DNA from 2 places in the Janibacter sp. Y6 genome. Region 2 is predicted to be linked to the other one. Evidence: riboswitches for the same ligand, from Rfam matches in the RefSeq annotation. Region 2 holds a riboswitch; the other holds the start of a gene.
The links. A riboswitch is a leader RNA that binds a small molecule or an ion and turns the genes downstream of it on or off. The one in region 2 is predicted to bind cobalamin.
Positions count from the first base shown of each region.

Region 1: linked by a shared signal. The riboswitch ahead of L6241_RS03410 (magnesium chelatase subunit D family protein) and the one ahead of L6241_RS13680 (iron ABC transporter permease) in region 2 are both predicted to bind cobalamin.

Region 1 covers NZ_JAKLYZ010000001.1:735,708-742,760, forward strand. The annotation lists gene L6241_RS03385 (precorrin-8X methylmutase) at 1-376, shown strand, start outside; gene L6241_RS03390 (precorrin-2 C(20)-methyltransferase) at 373-1,929, shown strand; gene L6241_RS03395 (thioesterase family protein) at 1,934-2,491, opposite strand; gene L6241_RS03400 (cobalt-precorrin-4/precorrin-4 C(11)-methyltransferase) at 2,680-3,465, opposite strand; gene cbiE (precorrin-6y C5,15-methyltransferase (decarboxylating) subunit CbiE) at 3,462-4,682, opposite strand; cobalamin riboswitch at 4,701-4,832, shown strand; gene L6241_RS03410 (magnesium chelatase subunit D family protein) at 4,884-7,016, shown strand; gene cobO (cob(I)yrinic acid a,c-diamide adenosyltransferase) at 7,016-7,053, shown strand, end outside.
Region 2 covers NZ_JAKLYZ010000006.1:66,959-74,011, forward strand. The annotation lists gene adh (aldehyde dehydrogenase) at 1-571, shown strand, start outside; gene L6241_RS13665 (DUF779 domain-containing protein) at 575-952, shown strand; gene L6241_RS13670 (ABC transporter substrate-binding protein) at 1,012-2,073, opposite strand; gene L6241_RS13675 (ABC transporter ATP-binding protein) at 2,070-2,873, opposite strand; gene L6241_RS13680 (iron ABC transporter permease) at 2,870-3,928, opposite strand; cobalamin riboswitch at 3,971-4,160, opposite strand; gene ilvA (threonine ammonia-lyase IlvA) at 4,207-5,469, shown strand; gene L6241_RS13690 (metal-sensitive transcriptional regulator) at 5,534-5,815, shown strand; gene L6241_RS13695 (heavy-metal-associated domain-containing protein) at 5,860-6,081, shown strand; gene L6241_RS13700 (heavy metal translocating P-type ATPase) at 6,078-7,053, shown strand, end outside.

The DNA.
Region 1 (7,053 bases), on a different contig from region 2:
CGCCGACAACGACGTCGTGTGCACGCTGCGCGACGAGCGCGTGCCGGGGCTCGCCGCGGCCTGGGAGACCACCCGCGCCGCCGCCGCCGTCTCGTTGTGGGAGGACCGGCTCGAGGGCGCTGTTGTCGCGATCGGCAACGCCCCGACCGCGCTCTTCCACCTGCTCGAGATGCTCGCCGACGGCGCGCCCCGGCCGGCGGCGATCATCGGGATGCCCGTGGGCTTCGTCGGCTCCGCCGAGTCGAAGGTCGCGCTCGCCGAGCACGGCCTGCCCGGCGGGCCGGTGCCGTGGCTCGTCGTCCACGGGCGTCGCGGCGGCTCGGCCATGGCGGCCGCGGCCCTCAACGCGCTCGCCAACCCGGACGAGCTCGCATGAGCGAGGAGGCGCGGGGGCGCTTCTACGGCGTGGGGATCGGGCCCGGCGACCCCGAGCTCGTCACTCTCAAGGCCGCCCGGGTCATCGCCGAGGCCGACGTCGTGGCGTACCACGCGGGCACCGGCAAGCAGTCGATGGCGCGCTCCATCGCCGCCGACCTCATCCCCGAGGGGGTGCTCGAGGAAGAGCTGCGCTACCCCGTGACGACGGGCTTCACCGATCACCCGCGGGGCTACTACGGCGCGCTCTCGGACTTCTACGACGAGTGCGCCGACCGCCTCGAGGCGCACCTGGCCGCCGGGCGCTCGGTCGTCGTCCTCGCCGTCGGCGACCCCCTCTTCTTCGGGTCCTTCATGTACGTCCACGACCGGCTCAGCCCGCGCTACCCGACCGAGGTCGTGCCCGGGATCACCGCGCTGTCGGCGGCCACCGCCGCGGTCGCGACCGGTCTGTGCCGGCACGAAGACACCCTCACGGTGCTGCCCGGCACGCTCGCCGTGCCCGAGCTCGCCCGTCGGCTCGCGGACACCGACGCGGCGATCATCATGAAGCTCGGGCGGACCTTCGCCGGGGTGCGCGAGGCGCTGCGCCAGGCGGGGGTGCTCGAGCGCGCTGTCTACGTCGAGCGCGCGTCCGGCCCGGGCCAGGTCGTCCTGCCCGCGGCGGAGGTCGACGAGGGCCGGGTGCCGTACATGTCGCTCGTCGTCGTGCCCGGCGAGGGGCTGCGCGACGACGCGGCCGGTCGGGCCGCGGACTTCGCCCGGCTGACAGCCGGGTCGCCCGAGGTGGCGGACACCCCTTCGTCGCCGGGCACGGTCCACGTCGTCGGGCTCGGCCCCGGCCCGGACCACTGGCTCACCCCGCAGGCCTCGCAGGTGCTCGCCGAGGTCGACCACGTCGTCGGCTACGCGCCCTACGTCGCGCGGGTGCCGCAGCGCGAGGGCCTGACCCGTCACCCGTCGGGCAACTCCGTCGAGGTCGACCGCGGGCGGCTGTGCCTCGACCTCGCCCGACGCGGCGAGCACGTGGCGCTCGTGTCCGGCGGCGACGCTGGTGTCTTCGGCATGGCGACGGCGCTCTTCGAGGCGCGGGAGGCGGCGCTGCTCGAGGACGAGGGCTTCGGGCACGTGCCGGTGCACGTCGTGCCCGGGGTCACCGCCGCGCACGCCGCGAGCGCGCTCGTCGGCGCGGTGCTCGGCGGCGACCACGCCCTGGTCAACCTCAGCGACAACCTCAAGCCGTGGGAGATCCTCGCCGACCGGCTCACCGCGCTCGTCACGCGCGACATCAGCGTCGCGCTCTACAACCCGCGCTCGCGCTCGCGCCCCGACACCCTCGGCGCCGCGCGCGACCTGCTCGTCGACGCCGTCGGCCCGGACCGGGTCGTCGTCGTCGCCCGCCACGTGGGTCGCGAGGAGGAGTCGGTGACGGTGACGACCCTCGGCGGTCTCGACGTCGACGCCGTCGACATGGGATGCCTCGTCGTCGTCGGGGCCTCGACGACCCGGGTGGCCGACGACGGGCGGGTCTGGACCCCGCGCTCGATCGGCTGAGCCCTCAGGCCCAGAAGGGCGGAGGTCCTGCCGGTGCGTCCGCGCGGGGCGAGGGCAGCCGCGCGCCGTCTCCCCACCCCTTCGCCCAGGTCGGCAGGGCCGAGGGCGGCGGCTCGACCCTCAGGAGGGACCAGAGGCGGTCGGTGTCGACCCCGCGGCCGCGCCGGAGGAATCGCATCCGCAAGAGCGCCTGCGCGCACACCTGGCCGTCGACGACGAAGCGCTGCTCGAAGGTCACGCTCACGCGGTCCCACCCCGCCACCGCGCTGTGCAGCTCGAAGGCCTGGAGCGGGCGCAGCGACGTGCGGAAGGTGATCGTCTCCTGCATGACGACCGGCGAGAGGCGGTGCCGCAGCTGCGCGCGCGCCCACCCCGAGCGCACGGCGAGGTCGAGCCGGCCGAGGTCGGCGATCGAGAGGTAGACGCCGTTGTTCATGTGCCCGGCGAGGTCGATGTCGTTGAGCAGCACCCGCAGCGGCAGGACGGCGTGCTCCCCCGGGCCGACGGGTCCGCGACGCCGGGCGGTCGTGACGGTCCAGGCGGTGCGCAGCAGGCGGTTCAACTCACGGTCCTCGGGTGGGTGGCGGGGCGGGGGTCATCCTGCCCCGAGCCGATCCCGAGCCCGTGGGCGGGGCGCTGAGCAAGACTTACCCCTGGTCAGCAGGAGTTTCGTACTCATGCTCAGCGGGGGTTTATCGGGTCACCCGAGAAACTTGGGGCGGGTGGGGCGAGGGCTGGGGGGCGAAGGGGTCAGCGGAGGCCGCCGTCCTCGGCCGCCCGGGCCGCGGCCGAGGGGCCGGCCGCGCGCAGCCGCGAGTAGAGGTGCGACTCGACGAAGCCCTCGGCCCGCAGGGCCCACCCGACGAGGACGACCGCGGCCTGGCGGATGTCGTGGGCCTCGACCTGGTCGGCGATGTCGACGAGGGTCCCGTGCAGCACGAGCTCCTCGGGCTGCTCGACGCGGTAGGCGACGACGACGGGGCAGTCCTCGCCGTAGTGCACCGCGCAGCGCTGCGCGAGCTCGCGCACCCGTCGCACGGCGAGGTGGAGCGCGAGGGTCGCGCCGGTCGCGGCGAAGGCCTCGAGGCTCTCCCCCGTCGGCATCGCCGTCGAGTCGCGCTGGGCGCGGGTGAGCACGACCGACTGCGCGACCTCGGGCACCGTGAGCTCGCGCCCGATCCGGGCGGCGGTCGCCGCGTAGGCCGCGACCCCGGGCGTGACGTCCCACGGCACGCCCGCGGCGTCGAGGCGGCGGGTCTGCTCGGCGAGCGCGGAGTAGACGGACGGGTCGCCGGAGCACAGCCGGGCGACGTCCTCGCCGCGCCCGTGCGCCGCGACGACCTCGGCGACGATCGCGTCGAGGTCGAGGTCCTGGGTGTCGACGAGACGGGCGTCGTCGGGGCAGTGCTCGAGCACGGCGGCGTCGAGATAGCTGCCCGCGTAGAGGCACAGCCGGCTCTGCGCGAGGAGCCGGGTCGCCCGCAGCGTGAGCAGGTCGGCGGCGCCGGGTCCGGCGCCGATGAAGTGGACGGTCATGACGCTCCGTGGGGTCGGGTGACGGCGAGCTGGACGACGGCGCGGGCGGGCGTCCACGACAGGTAGCGACCGAGCGGGACCGCCCGCTCGACGCTCACCCGGGTGAGCTCGCCGCCGGTACGGCCGTGGGTGGCGACGAGCGAGCCCTCGCCCTCGAGGGTCACGGCGTGCGCGACGAGCCGCCCGCCGGCGGGCAGCGCCTGCCAGGCCCGCGCGAGCAGGTCCTCGTCGAGCCCGCCGCCGACGAAGACGGCGTCGGGGGTGGCGAAGGGGATGAGGTCGGTCGTCGTCGTGTCACCGACGACGACCTCGACGCGCCCGGCGAGCCCGAGGGCGGCGGCGTTGTCGCGGATGCGCTGGGCTCGGGTGGGGTCGCGCTCGACGCAGGTCGCGCTCGTCCGCTCCGCGGCGAGGCACCACTCGAGGGCGACCGAGCCGTTGCCGGCGCCGAGGTCCCACAGGTGGGCACCGGCGGTGGGGCGCAGGCGGGCCAGGGCCGAGGCCCGCACGTCGCGCTTGGTCAGCTGGCCGTCGTGGGCGATGAAGTCCTCGGGGCGACCGGGCACGGGTCCCGCGGTCGGCGAGACCGCGGCGGGGTCCTCGGCGCGCACCTCGACGCAGCAGAGCACGAGGTCGGCGGTCCCACCGGCGAAGGCGTCGGCCCGCTCGCTGCGGGCTCCCTCGTCCGGCCCGCCGAGGTGCCAACGCGCGGTGAGCGTGCTCGCGCCCCAGCCACGCTCCGCGAGCAGGGCGCCGAGGCGCGCGGGGTCGGCGCCGTCGGAGCAGAGGACGACGAGCCGGGCGGCGGGGGCGAGATGGGGCAGGACCGCGCGCAGGTCGCGCCCGACCGCCGTGACGACCGTCGCGCTCTCCGCCGACCAGCCCTGGCGCGCCCGCGCGAGGGCGTCGCTGCCCACCGCCGGGTGGACCCGCACGGCGTCGGCCCCGAGCAGGTCGACCAGCGTCGTCGCGATGCCGGAGCGCAGCGGGTCGCCGCTCGCGAGGGCGACGGCGTCGCCCGTCGCCCGCAGCAGCTCGGGCAGACCGGCGCGAAGGGGGCTCGGCCAGGGCACGAGCTCGGCGCCGGGTGCGTGGGGACCCAGGAGGTCGAGGTGGCGGCGCCCGCCGATGAGGGTCGACGCACCCGCGACGAGGCGGCGACGCGCCCCGTCCAGGCCGTCCCACCCGTCGTCACCGACACCCACGACCTCGATCACGGTCGCCCACCCTAGGCCCCTTCGCGGTTGTGAGAGGATCGCGCCCGGCGCAGCCAACCGAGGAATCCGGTGCGAATCCGGAGCGGTCCCGCCACTGTCACGGCCCCCTGGGCCCGAGCCAGACACTCGGTCTGCACCCGTCACCGTCACCCGCGGCGACGTCATCGACCGGCGAGCGTGGACACTCGCCAGGAGGCAGCCGTGACGGCTCTTGGCCAGCGCACCCCGACCTACCCCTTCACCGCCATCGTCGGCGCCGACGAGCTGACGACCGCCCTGCTCCTCAGCGCGATCTCCCCGGAGATCGGAGGGGTGCTCGTGCGCGGGGAGAAGGGCACCGCGAAGTCGACCGCCGTCCGCGCCCTCGCGGCCGTCCTGCCCGAGCAGCACGTCGCGCTCGGCTGCCGCTTCGGGTGCGACCCCGACCGTGCCGAGGACTGCCCGGACGGCCCCCACGACGGACCCGGCACGACCCGACCCGCCCGTCTCGTCGAGCTCCCCGTCGGCGCCACCGAGGACCGCGTCGTCGGCTCGCTGGACCTGCGTCGCGCGCTCGGAGAGGGCGAGGCCGCCTACCAGCCCGGTCTGCTCGCCGAGGCGCACCGCGGGATCCTCTACGTCGACGAGGTCAACCTCCTGCACGACCACCTCGTCGACGTCCTGCTCGACGCCGCCGCGATGGGCCGCAACACCGTCGAGCGCGACGGGGTCTCGATCTCCCACCCCGCCCGGATCACCCTCGTCGGCACGATGAACCCCGAGGAGGGCGAGCTGCGCCCGCAGCTGCTCGATCGCTTCGGGCTCACCGTGCACGTCGCCGCGAGCCGCGACCCCCGTGAGCGGGCCGAGGTCGTGCGTCGCCGGCTCGCCGCCGACGCCGACCCGGTCGGCTTCGCCGCCGGCTACGAGCGCTCCGAGGTCGAGCTCACCGAGCGCATCGCCGCCGCCCGCGCCGGCGTGCGCGAGGTGGTCCTCGACGAGCGGACGCTGCGGACCGTCGCACGGGTGTGTGCCGGCTTCGACGTCGACGGCCTGCGCGCCGACATCGTCACCGCCCGCACGGCGGTCGCCCACGCGGCCTGGCAGGGACGCACGCACGTGACCCGCGAGGACATCCGTGCCGCGGCCCTGCTCGCCCTGCCGCACCGCCGCCGGCGCTCCCCCTTCGACGCGCCCGGTCTCGACGAGGACCTCCTCGACCGGCTCCTCGACGAGGAGCCGGAGGACGACCCGCCCGGCGGCGACGAGCCCGAGGACGGCCCCGACGAGCAGCCCGACGGCGGCCGGCCCGACGACGAGCAGCGCGACGGCGACGGCCGGACCACCGGCGGGCCGCCCCCCACCCCCGACGGGTCCGACGACACCCCGCCGAGCGGGCGCGCCGACAGTCCTCCGGAGCCGAGCGCCGAGGACCACGGAGCGCAGGACTCGGACGACCCCTCCGACGCGCAGGCCGCTCCCCCCGCGGGCGGTGCCGCTGCACCGGTCGGGACCGCGAGCGCCCAGGTGCCCTACCGCGCCCGCCGCCTCGAGCTCGCCGGTGTCGGGTCCGGTCCCTCGGGCCGCCGCTCCCCCGCTCTCACCCCGCGCGGCCGGGTCGTCGGCACGCACCCGGCCGGCCAGGAGCCGGCGGGCGCGCCGGTGCACGTCACCGCCACGCTGCGCGCCTCCGCCGCACGACGTGCCGCTCGCACCGGCCCGGCCCGCGTCACCGGTGACGACCTGCGCCACGCCGTGACCCGCGGGCGCGAGGCCAACCTCGTGCTCCTCGCCGTCGACGCCTCCGGCTCGATGGCCGCCCGCCGCCGGATGGGCGAGGTCAAGACGGCCGTGCTCTCGCTGCTGCTCGACGCCTACCAGCGCCGCGACCGAGTGGGTCTGGTGACCTTCCGGGGCACGCAGGCCGAGGTCGCCCTTCCGCCCACCTCGTCCGTCGACGCCGCTGCTGCTCGGCTCGCGCAGCTGCCCCACGGCGGGCGCACCCCGCTCGCCGAGGGCCTGACCCAGGTCGCCCGGGTCGTCGCCCGCGAGCAGGTCCGCGACCGCCATCAGCGCGCGCTCGTCGTCGTCGTCACCGACGGCCGGGCCACCGCCGGGGCGGATGCCCTCGCCCGCGCCCGGGTCGTCGCCGACGGCTGGTCGCGCGCCGTGCCGACCGCGCAGACCGTCGTCGTCGACTGCGAGTCCGGCCGCTTCCGGATGGGTCTGGCCGCCGACCTCGCCCGGCGCATGGGCGCCGAGCACATCCCCCTCGAGCAGGTCGCCGCGAGCGGTCTCGTCGAGATCGTCACCGACCGCACGGGCACCGGGCGCACCGGCCGGAGCGCCGCCTGATGGCGCAGGGACGCACCCCCGTCACCCCCGCCGACGG
Region 2 (7,053 bases):
CGTCGGCGACGCCCTCGAGCGGGTCAAGGCGGTCAAGCAGGGCAACCCGCTCGACACCGACACGATGATGGGCGCCCAGGCGAGCAACGACCAGTTCGAGAAGATCATGAGCTATCTCGACATCGGCAAGCAGGAGGGCGCGAAGGTCCTCACCGGTGGCGACAAACTCGAGCTCGAGGGCGACCTCGCGGGCGGCTACTACATCCAGCCGACCGTCTTCGAGGGCAAGAACTCGATGCGCGTCTTCCAGGAGGAGATCTTCGGCCCCGTCGTCTCGCTCACCTCCTTCGCCGACCAGGCCGAGGCGCTGCAGATCGCCAACGACACCCTCTACGGCCTCGGCGCCGGGGTGTGGTCGCGCAGCGCGCACACGACCTTCGAGATGGGCCGGGCGATCAAGGCCGGCCGCGTGTGGACGAACTGCTACCACCAGTACCCGGCGCACGCCGCCTTCGGTGGCTACAAGCAGTCCGGCATCGGGCGCGAGAACCACAAGATGATGCTCGACCACTACCAGCAGACGAAGAACCTCCTCGTCAGCTACAGCCCCGACAAGCTCGGCTTCTTCTAAGCCATGCCCTCGGACAAGGTCGACATCACGCCCGCCGCGGTCGAGCTCGTCGAGCGCCTCGAGCGCACCCACGGGCCGCTGATGTTCCACCAGTCCGGCGGCTGCTGCGACGGGTCATCGCCGATGTGCTACCCCGCGGGTGACTTCATCACCAGCGAGGCCGACATCCTCCTCGGCACGCTCGAGGTGGGGTCGGCGACACCGGTCGAGTTCTGGATGAGCGTGAGCCAGTACGAGTACTGGAAGCACACCCATCTCACCGTCGACGTCGTGCCGGGACGGGGGTCCGGCTTCTCCGTCGAGGCCCCCGAGGGGGTGCGCTTCCTCATCCGCTCCCGGCTGATGTCGCAAGAAGAGCTCGTCGAGCACGGCCTGCTGTAAGAACCTCCCCCAGGCGGCCGACGCCCCGTGGACCACGTGGTCACGGGGCGTCGGACGCGTCACGGCTCGAGGTCGTGCTCGGGCGTGATCCCGCTCGCCGGCACGAGCTCGTGCTCCTCGAGCTCGGCGCGCAGCGCCTCCGCCGCGTCGATGTTGAGCGGGCTGCTCGTCCACGCCGGGATCGGCAGGTTGAGGAAGCGCTCCTCGCGCACCGCGGGGAGGTCCTTCGTCGCCGGGTTGGTCCGCAGCACCTCGACCTTCTGCTCGAAGGTCTGCCCGTCGTAGTCGACGAAGGCGATGAAGTCCGGCGACGAGCGCACGAGCCGCTCCCACGACACCGTCGTCCACGTGTCGTCGACGTCGGCCGTGGCGTTCTTCGCCCCCGCCGCCTCGATGATCGCCTGCGGCCCGCCGAAGGCGCCCGAGGTGAAGATCTCCTTCGTGCCCGAGTCGAAGAGGAAGACCGTGGGTCGCTCGGCCGCCTGGGGCGCCGCCTCCAGCGCCTCCCGGCGGCGGGTGATGTCGGCGTCGACCTCGGCCGCCTCGTCGACGTGCCCGGTGATCGCGCCGACCGCCTCGAGATCGGCCGAGAGCGCCTCCCACGGCGGCATCGTGCCGCGCGCGCCGTCCTCCTGCCGGCAGCTCTCCGACAGCACGTACGGCGCGATCCCCCGGCCGCTCAGCAGCTCGGGCGTGAGCCGGCGCTCCTCGGTGTAGCCGTAGCTCCACCCGGCGAGCATGACGTCGGGCCGCTGGGCGAGGACGTTCTCCATCGTCGGCTGGTCGCGGGTGGCGACGGGGATGCCGTCGACGACCTCGGACCCGTAGACCCGCGAGAGGGCCTGCGCCGTGTCCGTCGTACCGCTCGCCCCGGCGACCTGGTCCTGCGCCCCGACGGCGAGCACCATCGCGAGCAGGTTGCCGTCGCCGGCGACGTACATCCGCTGCGCGGGTGAGGGGAATCGCACGTCCTCGCCGCACGTCGACACCGTCACCTCGCCGGCGCCGTCCGCGCTGCTGCGGGTGGTCGACGTCGCGGATCCGCACCCGACGAGCAGAGAGCCGAGCAGGACGGCGGCGGACAGGGCCTGGGCGGCTCGGGCGGGGCGAAGGGGGGTCACAGGACTGCCTCTCGAGGAGCGGGCACCGGCGGGGCGCCGGCACCGAGGACGAGGTGGACCCGGCCGGTGACCGGGTCGGTGAGATGACGGGCGCCGACGTCGAAGACGTCGCGCACGAGCTCGGGGGTGAGGACGTCGCGGGGACGACCGACGGCGTGGACGGCGCCGTCGTGGAGCACGGCGACGGCGTCGAAGTGGGCGGCCGCGAGCGAGAGGTCGTGGACCGCGGCGACGACCGTGCACCCGAGGAGACGCACCGTCTGGAGCAGCTGGTCCTGGTGGTGCACGTCGAGGTGGTTCGTCGGTTCGTCGAGGACGAGCAGGTCGCACCCCTGGGCGATGCCACGGGCGAGCATCACCCGGCGGCGCTCGCCCCCGGAGAGGTGCTGACAGGGGCGGTCGACCTTCGCGGCCATGCCGACATGACGCAGCGCCTCGAGCACGAGCTCGCGCTCGGAGCGCTCGTCGACGGCCCATGGCGGTCGGTGCGGGGTGCGCCCCATCGCGACCATCTCGCCGACGAGGAGGTCCTCGGGCGGCCCGTCCTCCTGCGCGACGTAGGCCACCCGGGTGGCCCGCCGTCGCGACGACAGGCGCGCGAGGTCGACCCCGTCCACGTGCACGGTGCCGGCGGCCGGGGGTCGCAGGCCGACGAGCGACCTGATGAGGGTGGACTTGCCGCTGCCGTTGCGGCCGACGAGGGCGAGCATCGACCCGGGCGGCACGTCGAGGTCGACACCGGAGACGATCGTGCGCCCACCGATCTCGACGGCGAGCCCGGTCGTGGACAGGTGGGTCATCCGGCGCCCCCCGAGTACGAGTAGTGCCGTCTGCCGAGCAGGACGAGGAAGATCGGCGCCCCGACGAGCCCGGTGACGACGCTCAGCGGGATCTCCTGCGGGCGCACGACGGTCCGCGCCGCGACGTCGACCCAGAGCAGGAAGAGCGCGCCGCCGGCGGCCGCGACCGGCAGCACGTAGCGGTGCCGCGCGCCGACGAGGATGCGGGCGATGTGCGGGACGACGAGCCCGACGAAGCCGATGCCGCCGGAGACGGCGACGAGCACCCCCACGAGGACCGAGACGAGGACGAAGAGGGCGAGCCGCAGCTCTCGGACCGGGACGCCCAGACCGCCCGCGACGTCGGGTCCGGCAGCCAGCGCGTCGAGCCAGCGGTGCAGCGCGAGGAGGACGACGCCGGACACGACGACGACGAGCACGGGCGGGAGCACCTGCTGCCACACCGACCCGGAGAGGCTGCCGAGCAGCCAGAAGAGGACCGACTGCGTCGCCCGCGGGTCGGCGCTGAGGAAGACGAGCAGGCTCGAGACGGAGGAGAAGGCCGCCGACATGACGACACCGGTGAGCACGAGGCGAAGGGGGGTGATCCCGCCCTGGGCGAGAGAGATGCCGAGGACGAGGGCGGTCGCGACGAGAGCCCCGCCGAGGGCGCCGAGGGAGAGCGCCCACACCCCGAGCCCGGCGAGCGCGCCGAGGAGGATGACGAGGGTGGCGCCGACGCCGGCCCCGGCCGAGACCCCGAGGAGGTAGGGGTCGGCGAGCGGGTTGCGCACGAGGGTCTGCATGCACGCGCCGGCGACGGCCAGGCCGGCGCCGACGACCATCGCCATGACGGCACGCGGTGCGCGCAGCTCCCACACGATGGTGTCGAGGGCGGGGTCCGGGCCCGCAGCGCCGACGACCCGGGCGCGCAGGACGTCGACGACCCCGTGCAGCGGCAGCGGCTCGGACCCCAGACCGAGCGAGACGACGCCGCTGACGACGGTGAGGACGAGCAGGACGAGCAGCAGCGGCACGACGGGCAGCCGCCGGCCGCCGGGGCGGTCGTGGGACACGGGGGTCTCCAGGTGCGTCGGGGGCCCGGATCGCGAGGCCCTGTCGGGGTCCAGCGAGTCAGCAGGTCTTCGGACTCGGGGTCGTCCCGACGGGGTCCCTTCCCAGGCCTTCTGGCCCAGTGGATCTCACCCCGTCAGTCACCCATACCGCTGCGCGACAGCTCCGGACTCTCACCGGATTCCCTCTGCACTGGTGTGCGTCTGACTCGGTGCCGACACTACGCGACGCAGCGCGGACCTCGCAGCACGACGTCGGCGACGAGGTCTAGCCTGCGAGCGTGAGCTCTCCGATCCGCGCGGAGGACGTCGAGGCGGCCGCGGTCCTGCTGCACGACCTCCTCGACCCCACCCCGCTCCAGCCCTCCGCCCGGCACAGCACCGCCACCGGCGCGCACGTGCTCCTCAAGCGCGAGGACCTCCAGCCGGTGCGCAGCTACAAGCTCCGCGGCGCCTACACCCTCATCGCGCGCCTCTCCCCCGAGCAGCGGGCGAAGGGGGTCGTCGCAGCCTCCGCCGGCAACCACGCCCAGGGCGTCGCGTACGCCTGCGCGCGCCTCGGGGTGCAGGCCCGGATCTACCTGCCCCGCACCACCCCCCGCCAGAAGCGCGACCGCGTCGCCGCCCTCGGCGGCGAGCACGTCGAGGTCGTCGTCGGCGGCGACGTCTACGACGACGCGGCGGCCTCCGCCCTTCGTCATGCCCGCGAGAGCGGGGCGACGGTGGTGCCCGCCTTCGACCACGTCGACACGATGGCCGGCCAGGGCACGGTCGCCCTCGAGGTCGTCGAGCAGCTCGGCGGGGCACCCGACGTCGTGCTCGTCCCCGTCGGCGGGGGCGGTCTGCTCGGCGGGATGGCGACGTGGTTCGCCGAGCACCACCCCACGACGAAGGTCGTCGGCATCGAGCCCTCCGGGGCGGCGTCGATGTCGGCCGCCCTCGAGGCGGGCCGCCCGGTCGCGATCGGTGACGTCGACCCCTTCGTCGACGGCGCCGCGGTGCGCGAGGTCGGCGGGCTCACCTACTCAGCCGTCTCAGCCACGGACGCGCCGGTGCACTCCATCGCCGAGGGCGCGGTCGCCGTCGAGATGCTCGCGCTCTACCAGACCGAGGGCATCGTCACCGAGCCCGCGGGGTCGCTGGCGACCGCCGCCCTCGCCGCGATCGACCTCGACGAGCTCGGGGTCACGCCGGGCAGCACGGTCGTCGCCGTCGTCTCCGGGGGCAACAACGACGTCTCCCGCTACGCCGAGGTCGTCGAGAAGGCCCTCGTGCACCAGGGGCGCAAGCACTACTTCCTCGTCGACTTCCCGCAGGAGCCCGGGGCGCTGCGCCGCTTCCTCGACGAGGTCCTCGGGCCCGACGACGACATCGCGCTCTTCGAGTACGTCAAGCGCAGCAACCGCGAGACCGGGCCGGCCCTCGTCGGCGTCGAGCTCGGTGCCCCGGAGGACCTCGACCCCCTCCTGCGCCGGATGGAGGCCTCGCCGGTGCGCATCGAGCGCATCCGCCCCTCGAGCCCGCTCTTCCGCTTCATCCAGTAACCGCCTAGGGCTTGTCCCTTCATACCCCTTGGGGGTATCTTCGAGGGGACGAAGGGAGACCGCCGTGGCCGGATACGCCGCCGACAAGGACGCCTACCTCAAGCGTCTCAAGCGGATCGAGGGGCAGGTGCGCGGCATCGCCCGCATGGTCGACGACGACGAGTACTGCATCGACATCCTCACCCAGGTGAGCGCCGCGACGAAGGCGCTGCAGGCCGTGAGCCTCGGCCTGCTCGAGGACCACGTCGGGCACTGCGTCGTCGACGCCGCCCGCGAGAGCGACGAGGCCGCCCAGGAGAAGGTGCGCGAGGCCAGCGCGGCGATCGCGCGCCTCGTGCGCTCCTGACGCCCCTCCCCCAGACCACCCACCATCGACGAAGGAGCACCACCATGAGCGAGCAGACCACCATCTACGTCGACGGCATGACCTGCGAGAACTGCGTCCGGCACGTGTCCGAGGAGCTCGGCGAGATCTCCGGGGTCTCGGCCGTGGCCGTCGAGCTCGTCGCCGGCGGCAGCTCGCCGGTCACGCTCACGAGCGAGGGGCACGTGAGCCCGCAGGACATCGCCGCCGCGGTCGACGAGGCCGGGTACACGGTCGCCCCGCGATGAGCACCACCCACCCCACCGACGCCGACCCCTCGACCGCGGACGCCGCCGACGTCCACGAGGTCGACCTGGCCATCACCGGCATGACGTGCGCGTCGTGCGTCGCCCGCGTCGAGAAGCGCCTGGGCCGTCTCGACGGCGTGAGCGCGAGCGTCAACCTCGCGACCGAGCGTGCGCACGTCACCTACCCGGGGCACGTCACCCACGACGAGATCGTCGGGGCCGTCGAGGCGAGCGGCTACGGCGCGACCGTCCTCGACCCCGGCACTCGGCTCGCGCCGCCGGAGCACACCCACGTGCGCGAGGACGACCTGCGCCGACGCCTGCTCGTCGCCGGGCCGCTCGCGCTCGTCGTCGTCCTGCTCGCCATGGGCCCGTGGACCTTCGCCGCCAACCCGTGGCTGCAGCTCGTCCTCACCGCCCCCGTCGTCGTGTGGTGCGCCTGGCCCTTCCACCGTGCGGCGGTCGCGGCCGCCCGGCACCGCACCTCGACGATGGACACGCTCGTCAGCCTCGGCGTCACCGCCGCCTTCGTGTGGTCGAGCGTCGCGCTCGTCGTCGGCCCCGGCCACCACCCCCGCGAGGAGGGGCACTACTACTTCGAGACGGCAGCGGTGGTCACCGCCTTCCTCCTCCTCGGCCGGTGGCTCGAGTCGCGGGCCAAGGCGCAGGGCCGCTCCGCGCTCACCGCTCTCATGGACCTCGGGGCCAAGGAGGTCGCCGTCCAGCGCATCTCGGCGACCACCCGCGCGACGACCGAGGTCGTCATCCCCGTCGACGACCTGCGCGTCGGCGACCACTTCGTCGTGCGACCCGGTGAGAAGGTCGCGACCGACGGCGTCGTCGTCGACGGCGTCTCGGCCATCGACACCTCGGTCGTCACCGGCGAGTCCGTGCCCGTCGACGTCGAGGCGGGCAGCACGGTCGACGCGGGGACGATCAACACCTCGGGCCGGCTCGTCGTCGAGGCGACGG